3 regions of the Arthrobacter sp. LAPM80 genome follow, and region 3 is predicted to be linked to each of the others. Evidence: predicted binding sites of a transcription regulator. Region 3 holds the regulator's gene; each other region holds the start of a gene.
What was found. Region 3 encodes HrcA, which represses chaperone genes, less so after heat shock. Its sites were predicted from a motif close to TTNGCACTCGNNNNNNNCGAGTGCNAA; they were not measured.
Positions count from the first base shown of each region.

Region 1: a site for HrcA is predicted at 2,941-2,967, ahead of groES (co-chaperone GroES). Genes of this name have one in related genera too.
Region 2: a site for HrcA is predicted at 2,915-2,941, ahead of groL (chaperonin GroEL). Genes of this name have one in related genera too.

Region 1 covers NZ_JBCHVD010000018.1:35,678-41,063, reverse strand. Annotated here, with positions in the region: gene AAGW05_RS15400 (heavy metal translocating P-type ATPase) at 1-600, shown strand, start outside; gene groL (chaperonin GroEL) at 771-2,378, opposite strand; gene groES (co-chaperone GroES) at 2,473-2,769, opposite strand; gene AAGW05_RS15385 (ATP-binding cassette domain-containing protein) at 3,057-3,935, shown strand; gene AAGW05_RS15380 (ABC transporter permease) at 3,932-4,744, shown strand; gene AAGW05_RS15375 (THUMP-like domain-containing protein) at 4,814-5,386, shown strand, end outside.
Region 2 covers NZ_JBCHVD010000002.1:15,742-21,127, forward strand. Annotated here, with positions in the region: gene AAGW05_RS02415 (siderophore-interacting protein) at 1-43, opposite strand, end outside; gene AAGW05_RS02420 (uracil-DNA glycosylase) at 121-879, opposite strand; gene AAGW05_RS02425 (DUF3263 domain-containing protein) at 1,053-1,355, shown strand; gene AAGW05_RS02430 (LytR C-terminal domain-containing protein) at 1,398-1,994, shown strand; gene AAGW05_RS02435 (TM2 domain-containing protein) at 2,115-2,654, opposite strand; gene groL (chaperonin GroEL) at 3,102-4,730, shown strand; gene AAGW05_RS02445 (acyl-CoA dehydrogenase family protein) at 4,872-5,386, shown strand, end outside.
Region 3 covers NZ_JBCHVD010000008.1:17,390-22,775, reverse strand. Annotated here, with positions in the region: gene hemW (radical SAM family heme chaperone HemW) at 1-410, shown strand, start outside; gene AAGW05_RS09865 (DUF4870 domain-containing protein) at 420-812, opposite strand; gene AAGW05_RS09860 (DUF3097 domain-containing protein) at 871-1,719, opposite strand; gene hrcA (heat-inducible transcriptional repressor HrcA) at 1,924-2,937, shown strand; gene dnaJ (molecular chaperone DnaJ) at 2,972-4,102, shown strand; gene AAGW05_RS09845 (16S rRNA (uracil(1498)-N(3))-methyltransferase) at 4,107-4,898, shown strand; gene AAGW05_RS09840 (GerMN domain-containing protein) at 4,923-5,386, opposite strand, start outside.

The DNA.
Region 1 (5,386 bases), on a different contig from region 3:
CAGTTGGCCGTCTATGTAGGCATTGACGGGCGCTTTGCCGGGACCCTGATTATGCGGGATCCGCTGCGTCCAGAAGCGCCAGCCACTTTAGCAGCACTGCAGGCACTAGGGGTAGCCGATAGGGTCATGCTCACGGGGGACGCCGAGGCAACGGCGAAGTTTATTGCTGCGGAGGCTGGCATCACCGAGATCCATGCCGGGTTGCTGCCTGCTGACAAAGTGCGGCTCGTCAATGCGTTGGAGCACCGCCAGGTGTTGATGGTGGGCGACGGGATCAATGATGCCCCCGTCCTTGCCTCGGCCGACGTCGGAATTGCCATGGGTGCCAAGGGCTCCACCGCAGCAAGCGAGTCAGCAGATGTTGTCATCATGGTCGATGATCTGGCCAAGGTGGCCCAGTCGGTGCAGATCGGGCAGCGGACGGTGCGGATCGCCGTCGAAAGTATCTGGATTGGCATCATCCTCAGTGTGGGGCTGATGTTTATGGCAGCGTGGGGGCTGATCCCTGCCGTGGCCGGGGCACTTGCCCAAGAAGTCATTGACCTGGCCACCATCTTAAACGCCCTGCGCGCATTGACCCCCGGCAAGAAACCACGTTAAGTGCCAAAAGTGACACCGTTTGCGCTTTCGGACACCGGTATACCGGTGTCCGAAAGCGCAAACGGTGTCACTTTTGGCAAGCCCACACCTTCGGAAGAAACGTGTCGGGCCAACGCCTGCGACGGGTCCAGATATGGGTCGCTAGCGACCCATATCTGAGGGCGTGGGGATTAGTGCTGGTGGGCTGCTTCGGCGTCCTCGGCAGGCTTGTCCGACACGAGAACCTCGGTGGTGAGCACCAGTGCCGCGATGGAGGCTGCGTTGCGCAGGGCCGAGCGGGTGACCTTGACCGGGTCGATGACGCCGGCGGAGACCAGGTTCTCGTACACGCCGGTTGCTGCGTTGAAGCCGAAGCCGTCTTCAAGTTCGCCAACCTTGTGCACAACAACGTAGCCGTCGTGGCCTGCGTTCTGGGCGATCCAGCGCAGCGGCTGAGCTACAGCCTTGCGAACCAGCTCGATGGCGGTTGCAGAGTCGCCGGTCAGGGCGGTCACTGTTGCGTCGTCGTCGAGTGCCTTGGCTGCCTGGACCAGTGCGGAACCGCCACCGGCAACAATGCCTTCTTCCAAAGCTGCACGCGTTGCGGACACTGCGTCCTCAATGCGGTGCTTCTTTTCCTTCAGCTCGACCTCGGTGGCTGCGCCAACCTTGATCACGCCGATGCCGCCGGCCAGCTTGGCCAGGCGTTCCTGCAGCTTTTCCTTGTCCCAGTCGGAGTCGGTGCGCTTGAGCTCGGCGTGCAGCTGGGCAACGCGGGCTGCAACATCGTCAGCGGTGCCAGCACCGTCAACAATGGTGGTGTTGTCCTTGGTGACAGTGATGCGGCGGGCCGTACCCAGCACCTCGAGACCGACCTGGTCCAGGGACAGGCCGATCTCTGCGGAAACAACCTGTGCGCCGGTCAGGATCGCGATGTCCTGCAGCATGGCCTTGCGGCGGTCCCCGAAGCCCGGAGCCTTGACGGCAACAACGTTCAAGGTGCCGCGCAAACGGTTGACGATCAGCGTGGACAGTGCCTCGCCGTCGACGTCTTCGGCAATGATGAACAGCGGCTTGTTGGCAGCAAGTGCCTTTTCCAGCAGCGGCAGGAATTCCTGCAGGTTGGAGATCTTGCCCTGGTTGATCAGAACCAGTGCATCTTCCATGACAGCTTCCTGGCGTTCCGCATCGGTGACGAAGTACGGGGACAGGTAGCCCTTGTCGAACTGCATGCCCTCGGTGAGGACCAGTTCGGTTGAGGTGGTCGAGGACTCTTCGATGGTGATGACACCATCCTTGCCGACCTTCTCGAATGCCTCGGCGAGCAGGTCACCGATTTCCTGGCTCTGAGCGGAGATGGCGGCAACTTCTGCAACCTGTCCACCCTCGACCGGGCGGGCGTTCTCCAGCAAACGCTTGGCAATGGCTTCAACTGAAACCTGGATGCCGCGCTTGAGCTCGCCGGGAGCCGCACCTGCAGCAACGTTGCGCAGGCCTTCCTTGACCAGTGCCTGTGCCAAAACGGTGGCCGTGGTGGTGCCGTCGCCGGCAACATCGTTGGTCTTCGTGGCAACTTCCTTGGCCAGCTGTGCGCCGAGGTTCTCGTACGGGTCTTCAAGCTCGATCTCGCGAGCAATGGTGACGCCGTCGTTGGTGATGGTGGGGGCGCCCCACTTCTTGTCCAGCACTACGTTGCGACCGCGCGGGCCGAGGGTCACCTTGACGGTGTCGGCGAGCTTATCGATACCGGCCTCAAGGGCCTTCCGAGCGTCGTCATTAAAAGCAAGCTGCTTAGCCATGCGTTGTGTTCCTTTCACGCAAAGACCCCACGGCCGTGACCTGTGAACGGTCCCGGTCGCGGGGCTTTACAAAGTGGTTACGGGACGAAAGTCGTTACTTAACGACGATGGCCAGTACGTCGCGGGCCGAGAGGACGAGCAGCTCTTCGCCACCGGTCTTCACTTCGGTTCCACCGTACTTGGAGTAAATGACGACGTCGCCAACGGCAACATCGATCGGGACACGGTTGCCGTTGTCATCAACGCGGCCGGGTCCCACTGCCACAACTTCGCCCTCCTGGGGCTTTTCCTTGGCAGTATCCGGGATAACCAGACCGGAAGCGGTGGTCAGCTCTGCTTCGAGCTGGCGAACAACAATACGATCCTCAAGAGGCTTAATAGAGACCGACACTCGGACCTCCCTTTCACATGCGTAAATTTCTTGGATGCCTGGCAGTCTTCCTCGCCATGATGTGCGGAGCGCCAACCGTCGTCGCGGTGCCGGTAGTGCTCCCATGGCCAAAAAGATCAGCAAGTTAGCAGCCTCAGGGTGAGAGTGCTAACTCCGACTCTAGGGAATCGATTAGCACTCGGTCAAGGCGAGTGCCAGCTTTAGCCCCAAAAGTACGACGGCGGCGGGCCCGGTTTCGCTCATGGCGCACCTTTGCCCCGACCCGACCGTGATGGCAGGATGGGCAAATGACAAAAAGTCCTGTGCACGTGCGAGGCCTGACGAAGGCGTACGGGGCCTTCACCGCCGTCGACGGCATCAGCTTCGACATCGATGAAGGCGAAACCTTTGCCCTGCTAGGCCCCAACGGCGCAGGGAAAAGCACCACTATTGAAATCCTTGAAGGCTACCGGGACAGGACCGGCGGCGACGTGGAGGTGCTTGGCGTCGATCCCCAACGCGGCGGGTTGGACTGGAAGGCGCAGCTCGGGATCGTGCTGCAGTCAACGGGCGAGAGCGGCAATGTCACGGTCCTTGAGCAGCTCAATCACTTCGCCGGCTACTACCCCAACCCGCGCAATGTAGCTGAGGTCATCGAAGCCGTGGGACTTTCCGGCAAGGCCAAGACCCGAATCGGCAAACTCTCCGGGGGCCAGCGCCGGCGGGTGGACGTGGCCCTTGGCATCATTGGCCGGCCCCGGCTGCTGTTTCTGGATGAGCCGACCACCGGCTTTGACCCCGAGGCAAGGCGCCAGTTTTGGGGGCTTGTCACCGAACTCCAGGACGAGGGCACCACCATCTTGCTGACGACCCACTACCTGGATGAGGCGGCAACCCTGGCCGACCGCGCGGGGGTCATCCTTGGCGGAAAACTCGTGGACATCGGCGCCATCGACGACATTGGCGGACCCGGCGCAAAGGTGCCGCTCGTGCGGTGGCGGCAGGACGGCGTCGTACATCAGCAGCGGACGGCCGAGCCATCGGCACTGGCCGCGCGGCTGTATGCGGAGGCAGGCGGAGAGGTTGATTCGCTGGAAATCACCAGGCCAAGCCTTGAGGACATTTACCTTGAGCTTGTGGGCAGCCATGCGGCGGCCGGCGCGGAAGTCCAGGAGGATGCAGCATGAGGACACTGGCGCTGGGGGCATCCCGGATCGGATATGAACTGCGGGTGTACTTCCGCCAAGGCGACTCCGTCTTCTTCACGTTCCTTTTCCCCATCCTGATGTTGTCGGTATTCGCCGTGGCTTTCAGCACCAGCGGGAACCTCGGCGCGGCACCCGACGGCACCGGCGGCATCAGCTTCGCGGCGTACTACGTCCCCGGCATGGTCGCTGCGGGCATGCTGCTCAGCGGCGTGCAGAACCTGGGCGTGGACATTGCCGGGGAGAAGGGCGACGGCACGCTCAAACGGCTGGCGGGCACTCCCCTGCCTGTATTCTCGTACTTCATGGGCAAGATCGGCATGGTGTTCGCCAGCTCGGTCATGCAGGTGATTTTGTTGCTGCTCGTGGCCCGCTTTGCCTTCGATGTGGCAATGCCCACCGAACCCGCCAAGTGGCTGACGTTCGCCTGGGTGTTCCTGTTTGGCGTCATCACCAGCTGCGTTTTGGGCATTGCGCTCTCGGCACTGCCGCGGACGGGGAAAAGCGCCACGGCCGTGGTCATCCCGATCGTGCTCCTGCTGCAGTTCATCTCGGGCGTCTACCTGAACTTTTCCCAGCTGCCCGGCTGGCTGCAAAACATCGCCAGCATCTTCCCGCTGAAATGGATGGCCCAGGGGATGCGCAGCGTGTTTCTGCCGGCGTCGTTCGAGGCCGCCGAACCCAGCGGAGCCTGGAACCTGGGGCTGGTGGCCCTGGTCATGGGGCTGTGGCTCGTCGTAGGCATGGTCCTGTGCCGTTTCACGTTCAGGTGGATTCGCCGGGACAGCTGAATGCCCGACGGCGCCCGGCTGGCCAAGGGGGGCGTCCGGCGTGTCGCGGCTGGCGGTTAGGGTTAATGCATGGCCGCTGACGCAATTTCCCCCCTGCTCACTGTTGAAGGCTGGGAACTTTTGTCCTCCCTTGACCCCTACAGCGAGGCAGACTCCCTCAAGCTCAACGAATCCCTGCGCAAGGCCGGGCACTCCCCCGAGCTCGTGGCCGCCGCGCTCACGCAGTCAAGGCTGCGGGCCAAGGCCGAGGCCAAATTTGGCGAGTTCGCCCACCAGATGCTGTTCACCCAGACGGGGCTGGAACAAGCCACCCGCCTGAGCATCGCAGCCCTGCACGCGCAAAGATTTACGACGGCGGGCATCACCTCGGTTGCCGACCTGGGCTGCGGTCTGGGCGCCGACTCGCTTGCGATGGCCAGCCTTGACATCAACGTGACAGCCGTGGAAATGGACGAGGTCACCGCCGCCTGCACCACAGTGAACCTCATGCCTTTCCCCCACGCCAAGGTGCTGTGCTCCCAGGCGCAGGACGTTGACCTCACAGGCATCCAGGGGGTGTGGCTTGACCCGGCCCGCCGCACCACCAGCACCTCCGGCACCACCCGCCTCTTTGATCCCGAGGCGTTCTCCCCGCCCCTGTCC
Region 2 (5,386 bases), on a different contig from region 3:
CGGCGGGCGCCACGAACGGGGCGGCGGTGTCAGCTGTTCTCACGGTGGGCTCCTGGTGCCGGGCACGCGCCCGGCCGTGTGGGCGCGGGAGTCGCGCCAAGTTAGGTTCTCCTAACCATTCTAGTTCACGGGGAGGGCCCAGTCGATCGGGGCCGTGCCCTGTGCCGTGAGCAGATCGTTGACACGGCTGAACGGCTTGGATCCGAAGAAGCCGCGGGAGGCCGACAACGGGCTTGGATGCGCCGACTCAATGATCGCCGTTCCCTCCAGTAGGGGGGCAAGGCGCTGGGCATCCTTGCCCCACAGCACGCTGACAAGGGGCGTGTTTCTGGCCGCCAGTGCCGTGATCACGGCTTCGGTGACCTCCTCCCACCCGCGACGGCGGTGCGAACCTGCCTCTCCCGGCGCCACCGTGAGCACCCTGTTGAGCAGCATGACGCCCTGGTCGGCCCAAGCGCTGAGGTCGCCATGGGGCGCGGGGGTGATGCCAAGGTCGGTGTTCAGCTCCTTGTAGATGTTGCTCAGGCTGCGCGGCAGCGGGCGCGTTGCCCTGTCCACAGAAAAGGCCAGGCCCACCGAATGCCCCGGCGTGGGGTACGGGTCCTGGCCCACAATCAACACCTTCACCCCGGCCATGGGCGTGCCCAACGCACGCAGCACCTGGGTGGGCAGGGGCAGGAACCGGGTTCCGGCGTCGTACTCGCCGGCCAACATGGCACCGAGTCTGCGCAATGTCGCATCAAGGGGGGAGAGGGCCTGGGCCCAATCGGGGGCCAAGCCACTCAGGGGCGCCGTGCGCAGTGTGGCGAGCGCCTTGAGCTGGCGGCTGTCCCACGGTGCCGGGGCGGGGAGGTCAAAGAGGCCGGGTGCACTGTCCATGCAATCCATTGTGGGCCCTGCGAGCCGGGGGCGACATTGCTCCACAGGGGGAGCTTATGGCCCGGCCGTCCACCGCGGCCCAAATGACATCGCTGTAGTTCGCCCTTATTATGGATAGGGCAGGCCATGCATTGTGGCCCCGGTCGCGCGAGAATTCGGAAAGGAGGGCTGTTGTGGCCGAAGCAGTCCAGCACGGGCCCGACCCGCAGGACAACGCCGCACCCTCCGCCAGTGGACTCAGCGAACGTGATGCGCAAATGCTTGACCTTGAACGGCAGTGGTGGAAGTACTCCGGCGCCAAGGAACAAGCTATCCGGGACATGTTCGACCTCTCAGCGACCCATTACTACCAGGTGCTGAACGCGTTGATCGACACGGATGCGGCCCTGGCCCATGACCCCATGCTGGTCAAGCGGTTGCGTAGACTACGTACGTCCCGCCAGCAGGCCCGTTCTGCCCGCCGACTGGGCAATTGACGCGCCCTTCACCCAACGCACCCACAAGGACAGCACTGCACAATGAGTAATTACCCGCGGGATGAATTCGACGCCGTTGAGGAAAATTCGGCACGCCATGGCGTCCACAGGTCTTCGATGGAACTGCAGGGGCGCTCGCTGATGCCGCTGATGGTTGTCGGTGTGGCGGCCCTGTGCATCGGGCTGCTGGCGTTCTTCGTCATGCCCAAGGTCCTGAACAGCCCCGCAAACCCGCCGGCTGCGTCGACGTCGGCCCCCGCCGCTGCTGCCCCTTCCGCGACGCCGTCGGCAACAACGAACCCCACGCCGGCCCCCACCACGGCACCTGCCCCCTCTCCGACGCCAACCCCCACACCCGACTCGGTCGTCAACAAGGCAACCCCCGTGGCCATCTTCAACGCAACCGGCGTATCGGGTCTGGCTGCCCAATACGCAGGACAGGCCACCGGCGGCGGATGGTCGGTATCCCGGCAGGCGAACTGGGCAGGACAGCCGCAGACAGCATCCGTCATCTTCTACGACGGCATCGAACAGAAGGCCAACGCCGAAGCGCTCGGTAAATTGCTCAACATTCGTTCCCTGGTCGATACCGCAGAGCTGGGCATACCACTGGCCGTGGTGCTGGGCCCCGGAGCCTAAGCAGGCAACGTCCAAGAAACGCAGCGAGCGAGGGAAATGGCGGCCAACCCTGCGGGGTGGCCGCCATTTTCGTAGAATCGTCAAGTCAGGCGCGGGCTCCGTTCGGTCCCGGCCTTGGCGCTAGTCCTTGAGCGGGACGCCATTGCCGTCGGTGCGGTAATTCTCCTGGCCGATCAGGATCATGATGCCCTCGATGAGGCCCCACACGGCCATGAAGAAGTACAGTATGCCGAAGCTGATGACGGAGACCAGAAGCTGGATCAAGGCGATCTTGGTCTTGCCCAGGTAGAAGTTGTGGATGCCGAAGCCGCCAAGCAGGATGCCGAGGATGCCTGCAACCAGCTTTGACTTCTGCTCGACGCCCTGAGCCACTCCGTACGGGGGCTGCTGGTATCCCTGCTGGTAGCTCTGCTGCATTCCGGGCGGCGGGTAGGCCTGCTGCATGTTTTCCTGCGGGTATCCCTGCGGCACCCCCGACTGGGGGTATTCGGGGGTGGGGGCCGCTGCGGGCACTTCGTAGCTTGGGGCGGCAGGTGCGACATAGGGGGCGGGCTGCTCATAGCGCGGCGGCGCCTGGTAGCCCGGGGCGGGCTGATCGTAACCGGCGGGGACGTCAGTGCCGTTGGCCGGAGTTTGTTCGGGCTGAATATTTTCACTCATGGTGTCTCCTGGTACTGATGCTGAGTCACAAGGTGCTGCCGGAAGGCAGCGGTTCCAGCGCTTATGCGCAACTAGGAATATGTACAGACCCAACGCTAGTCGTTTGTGCCCGCCGCCGGTAGGGTACGCTGCGGTCCGTGGGAAATATGTCCGTTTGCCAGGCTTCCCCTCACGGGCAACGGTGGACCTCCGAGCGTTCGCCCGAAGCTCACAGCGGACCCTCCGCTTGCACTCTGGGGTGTCGAGTGCTAATTATTGACTTAGCACTCTGAGGCGGTGACTGCCAGTTATTGGCCGTTTCGCCGCCGTCGGGGTATTGAATTTTCCTCATGTGGTGAGGGTTCGTGGCCGTTGTAAAGAGATCAGCGGCTGCCGATCCGTCCGTCGCGGGCACCTCTGTGGGGATTTTGTATCCGAAATGACTGTCCCGAAAGGACTGAAGCCTCCATGGCCAAGCTCATTGCATTTGATGAAGAGGCACGCCGCGGTCTTGAGCGTGGGTTGAACATCCTCGCCGACGCCGTCAAGGTCACCTTGGGCCCGCGCGGTCGCAACGTTGTTCTCGAAAAGAAGTGGGGCGCCCCCACAATTACTAACGATGGTGTTTCCATCGCCAAGGAAATTGAACTTGACGATCCTTACGAGAAGATCGGCGCCGAGCTGGTCAAGGAAGTCGCCAAGAAGACTGACGACATCGCAGGCGACGGCACCACCACGGCAACCGTGCTGGCCCAGGCCCTCGTCAAGGAAGGCCTGCGCAACGTAGCCGCCGGCGCCGATCCGCTCTCCCTCAAGCGCGGCATTGAGAAGGCTGTTGCAGCCGTCATCGAGCAGCTGCTGGCTTCAGCCAAGGAAATCGAGACCAAGGAAGAGATCGCCGCGACCGCGTCCATCTCCGCCGGTGATCCCGAGATCGGTGCCCTCATTGCAGAGGCACTGGACAAGGTTGGCAAGGAAGGCGTCATCACCGTCGAGGAGTCCAACACCTTCGGCCTGGAGCTTGAGCTCACCGAAGGCATGCGCTTCGACAAGGGTTACATCTCCGCTTACTTCGTAACCGACACCGAGCGCCAGGAAACGGTTCTTGAAGACCCGTACATCCTGATCGTCAACTCCAAGATCTCCAGCGTCAAGGATCTCGTTGCAGTCCTGGAAAAGGTCATGGCTTCGAACAAGCCGTTGCTGATCATCGCCGAAGACATCGAAGGCGAAGCACTTGCCACGTTGATCGTGAACAAGATCCGCGGCCTGTTCAAGTCCGTCGCCGTCAAGGCTCCGGGCTTCGGCGACCGCCGCAAGGCCCAGCTGGCAGACATCGCCATCCTCACCGGTGGCCAGGTCATCGCCGAGGAAGTCGGCCTGAAGCTGGAAAACACCACCCTTGACCTGCTGGGCAAGGCCCGCAAGGTTGTTGTCACCAAGGACGAGACCACCATCGTTGACGGTGCCGGCGACGCAGAGGCCATCGCTGGCCGCGTTGCACAGATCCGTGCCGAAATCGAAAACTCCGATTCCGACTACGACCGCGAGAAGCTGCAGGAACGTTTGGCCAAGCTGGCCGGCGGCGTGGCAGTCATCAAGGCCGGTGCCGCTACCGAAGTTGAGCTCAAGGAACGCAAGCACCGCATCGAAGACGCTGTGCGCAACGCCAAGGCTGCTGTCGAAGAAGGCATCGTCCCCGGCGGTGGCGTTGCCCTGATCCAGGCCGGCGTGAAGGCCTTCGAAAGCTTGAACCTGACAGGCGACGAAGCAACCGGAGCCAACATCGTCCGCGTTGCCATCGATGCACCGTTGAAGCAGATTGCCTTCAACGCAGGCATGGAGCCCGGCGTTGTTGTTGACAAGGTTCGCTCCTTGCCCAACGGCCACGGCCTGAACGCTGCAACCGGCGTCTACGAAGACCTGCTGGCTGCCGGCGTCAACGACCCGGTAAAGGTAACCCGTTCAGCACTGCAGAACGCGGCTTCCATTGCCGGTTTGTTCCTGACCACCGAAGCCGTTGTCGCGGACAAGCCTGAAAAGGCCGCTCCGGCTGGCGGCGGCGGAGACGACATGGGCGGCATGGGCGGTTTCTAGCCCCCCGCACATCGTGCAAAAAAGGCGCCCCTGCTTTTCGGCGGGGGCGCCTTTTGCATGTCCCGGACAAACCCGAGGGTGACCGTAGAATGACAGCAAGGTGGCCAGTAGAAACCCGCCCGACGCGTGAGAGGCCCAGACATGTCAGACCCGAGCGACCTCATTGACTTCGACGCACTGCTCAGCGCGGAGGAACGTGCAGTGCGCGATTCCGTGCGGTCTTTCGTGGACAGCGACATCAAGGCGCACATTGGGCAGTGGTACGACAAGGGTGTTTTCCCACTCGAGATCGTTCCCGAACTCGCCCGGCTTGGCCTGCTGGGAATGCACCTTGAGGGCTACGGCTGTGCGGGCCGCTCCGCCGTCGAATACGGACTGGCCGGTGCGGAGCTGGAGGCGGGGGACTCAGGCCTGCGCACCTTCGTTTCGGTCCAGGGATCCCTGGCCATGGGTGCCATCCACAAACATGGTTCGCAGGCGCAGAAGGCCCAATGGCTGCCGCTGATGGCCGCCGGTGAAGCCATCGGCTGTTTCGGGCTGACGGAACCGACCGCCGGATCCGATCCCGCGGCCATGACGAGCTATGCCCGTCGCGACGGCGGCGACTGGGTGATCAACGGGACAAAGCGCTGGATCGGGCTTGCCTCCGTGGCGCA
Region 3 (5,386 bases):
GCAACTGGTCGCGGACACCGCAGGACGCCTGCCAGCACAACCTTGCCTACTGGCGCGGGGACGACTGGTGGGGCATCGGCCCCGGCGCGCACTCCCACGTGGGCGGCGTGCGCTGGTGGAACGTCAAGCACCCGACTGCCTATGCGAACCGCCTTGACAAGGGCGAGTCGCCGGCTGCGGGACGGGAAACCCTCGACGAGGACACCCGCACGATGGAACGCATCATGCTCACCTCGCGCCTGGCCGAGGGCATGCCCGTCACGACGGTGAGCGCCGGGGGCCGCAAGGCCATCGCGGGCCTCATTGCCCAGGAGCTTGTCGATCCCGTGAAGGCCTTCGCCGGCACGATCGTGTTGACCCTCAAGGGCCGCCTGCTGGGCGACGCCGTCACCCGTGCACTGCTGGACTGACCGGCAGAGCTACTTGATCAGCCGCAGGTTCAGGGCGTAGCGAATCGGATGGCCGCGGTTCACCCGGACGGCGGCAATGACGGAGAAGACCGTCAGGAATACCCAGACAAGCAGTGCCAGCATGGAGAACACCGTGCCGGTGGCCGGGCTGATGAACGAGAACACGAGAGCCACGACATTGAGGAGCACGGCAAGAACGGTCGGCGGTAGCGTGAAGTTCAGTGCCTCTAAGGACTCCTGAGCGGTGAATCGGCCGCGGGGGCCCAGCAACTTGTAAATCAAGAGCGAGGGAATGCAGCCAAGGATACCGCCGCAATGGGCAATGAACGCCCACTGCCTGTCTTCAGAGGGTGTGAGGGGCGGTTGGGGTGCACCATTGGACTGGTTGACCGGATGACTCACAGTGGCTGGCCTTTCAACAAGCGAAAAAATCGGGCAGGACTGAATCCGTTCCTCACTCCTAGGATACGGGTGCCGTGAGGAAATCAATGACCTCTTCGACGCGTCCAAGCAGCGAAGGTTCCAAATCCGAGTATGAATTGACCCGAGACAGCAGCCGCTGCCAGCCGAGTCCGATGTCCTCGGAGGTGGTGTGCGGCCAGCCGAAGGCCTTGAGGATTCCCAGCTTCCACTCCATTGATCTAGGGACAACAGGCCACGCGGGGATGCCGAGCGTTGACGGTTTGATGGCCTGCCACACGTCCACGTAGGGGTGTCCCACCACCAGCACATTGTTGCGCATCCCCGGGGTCTTCATGAGATTGGCCACAATGCGCGTTTCCTTCGATCCCGGCACGAGGTGGTCCACGAGGATGCCCAGACGGCGGTTGGGGCCGGGGGAGAAATCGGCGACGGCTGCCGCCAGGTCATCAATGCCGCGCAGGGGTTCCACGACAATGCCCTCCACTCGGAGGTCGTCTCCCCAGACCTTCTCGACGAGTTCGGCGTCGTGCTTTCCCTCAACCCAGATGCGGCTGGCCTTGGCAACCTTGGCCCGCACATCGGCAACTTTCACCGATCCTGAGGCCGTGCGGAGTTTCTCTTTGACGGGGACCACCACCGGGGCAATGAGTTCGATGGGTTCCCCTTCAAGCAGGAAGCCAAATCCAAGCGGGAAGGCGCGCACTTTCTCCCGGCGGTCGGCAAGCTCCACAATGTGCATGCCACCTGACTTTTCAAGGCGCTTGACGGCGCCAACCCAGCCTGTCTGAACCTCTTCGACAACCAGTCCGGCACGGGCCTGGACCTTGCGCAGGATGCGGGCGGCGGGCGCTGAGAGATCTTGGGGTCCCCATTGGTTGTACTGCACGTGAAAACCTGGCTCCTGGCACTCGGGGTAACGCTCTGGGCGAACGTTGCGTGATGAAAACCCATGCTAACCGGTGGATAGGCGCGCAGGGGTGCATTTGGCGCGGGGAGAGCCAAGTGGCGGAGCGACAAAAGGTATTAGACTTAGCACTTGATTGGGTAGAGTGCTAAGAAAATTGCGTGCCATTGAGAGGAGGTGCCGGGCATGAGTGAACCACGGAAGCTGGAAGTCCTTCGGGCCATCGTCGAAGACTATGTACACACACGCGAGCCCGTCGGCTCCAAGGCCCTGGTCGAACGGCACCAACTCGGCGTGTCCAGCGCCACGATCCGCAATGACATGGCGGCACTGGAGGAGGAAGGCCTGATCACGGCCCCCCACACAAGCTCCGGCCGCATCCCCACCGATGCGGGCTACAGGCTTTTTGTCGACCAGCTTGCCTTGGTGAAACCGCTTTCGGCGGCTGAACGCCGGGCCATCTCGACCCTGCTTGACGGATCCACTGACCTCGACGATGTCCTGGAACGCACCGTCAGGGCGCTGGCGCACCTGACAAACCAGGTCGCCGTCGTGCAGTACCCACGTTCATCCGGGGCCACTGTACGGCACATTGAATTCGTTTCGCTGTCGGCCCGGCAGGTCCTGATCGTGCTGATCCTGGCCTCGGGCAAGGTCGAACAAAGTGTCATCGATGTCGGTGTCGTCCTTGACGACGCCGTGCTGGCCGGATTGCGCAAGGTTTTCCTTGCCAACCTGAACGGACTGGCTGTCGCAAGGCTGCCCGACGCCCTGGCAGGGATTCCGGCCACCGTGCCGCCGGCCGAACAGGGCCCGGCAGCCCGTCTGGCCCAGGGGCTGATGCTGCTGGCAAGCAACGCCAGGGAGGACCGCATCGTCATGGCCGGAACGGCCAACCTTGCCCGGTCAACCGTTGATTTTCCCCTCAGCATCGGACCCGTCCTTGACGCCCTGGAGGAACAGGTGGTGCTGCTGCGCCTCCTTGGGGCCATGGCGCAGGACTCCCTGGGCATGGCCGTTGTCATCGGCCGGGAAAATCCCCATGACTCCCTGTCCGAGGCGTCGGTTGTGGCCGCCAGCTACGGACCCGACGAAAGTGCAAAGTTGGGTGTGGTGGGCCCCACGCGGATGGACTACCCCAACACCATGTCCAGTGTGCGCGCAGTGGCGCAGTACCTGTCCAGAATTTTGGCCGGCTAAGCGGCCACCGTTTCAACGTAAAGAGAGCAACACATTGAGCAATCACTACGACGCATTGGGCGTCTCCCGCGACGCGACCGCCGAGGAAATCAAGAAGGCCTACCGCAAGCTGGCGCGCAAACTCCACCCGGACGTCAACAGCGAGCCTGACTCCCAGGACCGTTTCAAGGCCGTCACCCACGCCTATGAGGTCCTCTCCGACCCGCAAAAGCGCCGCGTCTACGACACCACCGGCAATGAAAACGGCAACGACAACGGCTCAGGCGGCAACTTCAGCGGCGACGGCTTCGGCTTCCAGGACATCTTCGAGACGTTCTTCGGCGGTGGGGGAGGCGGCGGACGCGGTCCCGCGGCGCGCACCCGCCGCGGCCAGGACGCACTCATCACCGTTCGGGTTGAACTGCGCGAGGCAGTGTTCGGCGTGAACAAGAAGCTCGAAATTGACACGGCCGTCACGTGCCCCACCTGCGACGGCAGCTGCTGCCGCCCGGGCACCTCGCCCACCACCTGTGATGTTTGCCATGGCGCAGGCCAGATCCAGCGCCCCATGCGCTCCATCCTCGGCAACGTGATGACCCTGGCCACCTGCAACTCATGCCAGGGCTTCGGCACCATGATCATCGATCCCTGCAACGAGTGCATGGGCGAGGGTCGCGTCCGCAACCGCCGCTCCTTCACCATCAAGGTCCCCGCCGGCGTCGGCACAGGCACCCGGATCCAGCTCAGCGGCCAGGGCGAGGCCGGCCCCGCCGGCGGTCCGGCAGGTGACCTGTATGTTGAGATGAAGGTCAATAACGACCCCGCCTTCATGCGCGAGGGCGACGACCTGCACGCGACCCTCACGGTCCCCATGACGGCCGCAGCACTGGGCACCGAGCTGACCTTTGAAACCTTCGACGGCGAGCAGCCCATCAGCATCAAGCCCGGCACCCAGGCGGGGGAGACCATCAACCTGCGCGGCCTGGGCGTCACCCACCTGCGCGGATTCGGCCGCGGGGACCTGAAGGTCCACGTCCACGTCGAGACGCCCACCAAGCCCGACGCCGCCCAGGAGGAACTCCTGAAGCAGCTCGCGGCCCTGCGCGGTGAGACGTATACGGAGGGCAAGCTCGTCACCAGTGGCGGCATGTTCGCCAGGCTGCGCGACAAGCTCGGCAACCTCTAACGCCATGAGCAACCCAGTCTTCTACGCCGTCGCCGAGCAGCTGGCCGGGCTTGGCCCGGGCGCGTCTTTCACCCTTGACGGTGCCGAAGGCCGCCACGCGACAACCGTCAAGCGGCTGTCCGCCGGTGAGCCCGTTGACCTGTGCGACGGCGCAGGGCTGCGTTTGGTCTGCACGGTCGCGGACGCCGAAAAGGGCTCATTGACTGTGCGGGTGGAGGCCGTACTGCACGAGGGTGCCCCGGCCATCGGGTTCACCCTCGTCCAGGCACTGGCCAAGGGCGACAGGGATGAGCTGGCCATTGAGATGGCCACCGAACTGGGCATTGACGCGGTGGTGCCGTGGCAGGCCGAGCGGTCCATTGTGCGCTGGAAGATGGACAAGGCCGTCAAGGGACCCGAAAAGTGGCGCCAGGTGGTGGCGGCCGCGGCCAAGCAGGCGCGGCGCTCCACCGTTCCGCAGGTCGGCCAGCTCGTGGGGACCTCCGCCGTGTGTGAACTCATCGCGTCTGCAGGCCTGGCACTGATCCTGCACGAGGATGCCGTGGATTCGGTGTCAGCCGTTGCCCGTGAATGGCTCTCCGGTCAGACGTCAGGTGCGGGGGAGCTGCCCGCTGCAAAAGGCCCGCAGGGCGTGTTGATGATTGTTGGACCCGAGGGCGGCATGAGTCCGGCCGAGGTTGACGCCTTCATTGCTGCGGGTGCCCGCACTGCACTGTTGGGCAGGCACGTGCTGCGCTCGTCAACTGCCGGACCCGCCGCCGTCGTGCTTCTGAGCCAGGAACTCGGCCGCTGGTAGCAGCCCGCCCCACGTCTGTGGAGGCTACTTGACGGCCGGCCCGGCGATTGTCACGGTCTTCGTGTCAATGCCGATTTTCTTTCCGGGCGCCATGGGGTCCTCGATGTAGACGGACAACTGGTACTTTCCCGGCGGTGGGACAAGGTTGAAGCCGTACTCGCCCAGTTCGTTGGGGCCCTGGGGAATGGATGCTGTGCCGCTGAGGTACTGCCCGTCGACCTTGTCGCCGTCCATGTGGGCCAATGACCACACCACAGTTCCCGTGGTGGAGACGGCGCGGCCGGTAACCTTCAACGGCAGCGCGCTGTAGGTGCTGCCATCAGCGGGATCGATGATCCACACGGGGGCCACGTAGGCCGCATCGCGTGTGAGGGGCTTGTCAAGGACTACATGGCCGAACGCGTCATAGCCGGTGTGCCCGTCCACGAGGACGGATACCTGGATGGACGTGGTGGTGTCAACGAGTCCGGCCATGGCTGCAGCCGCCG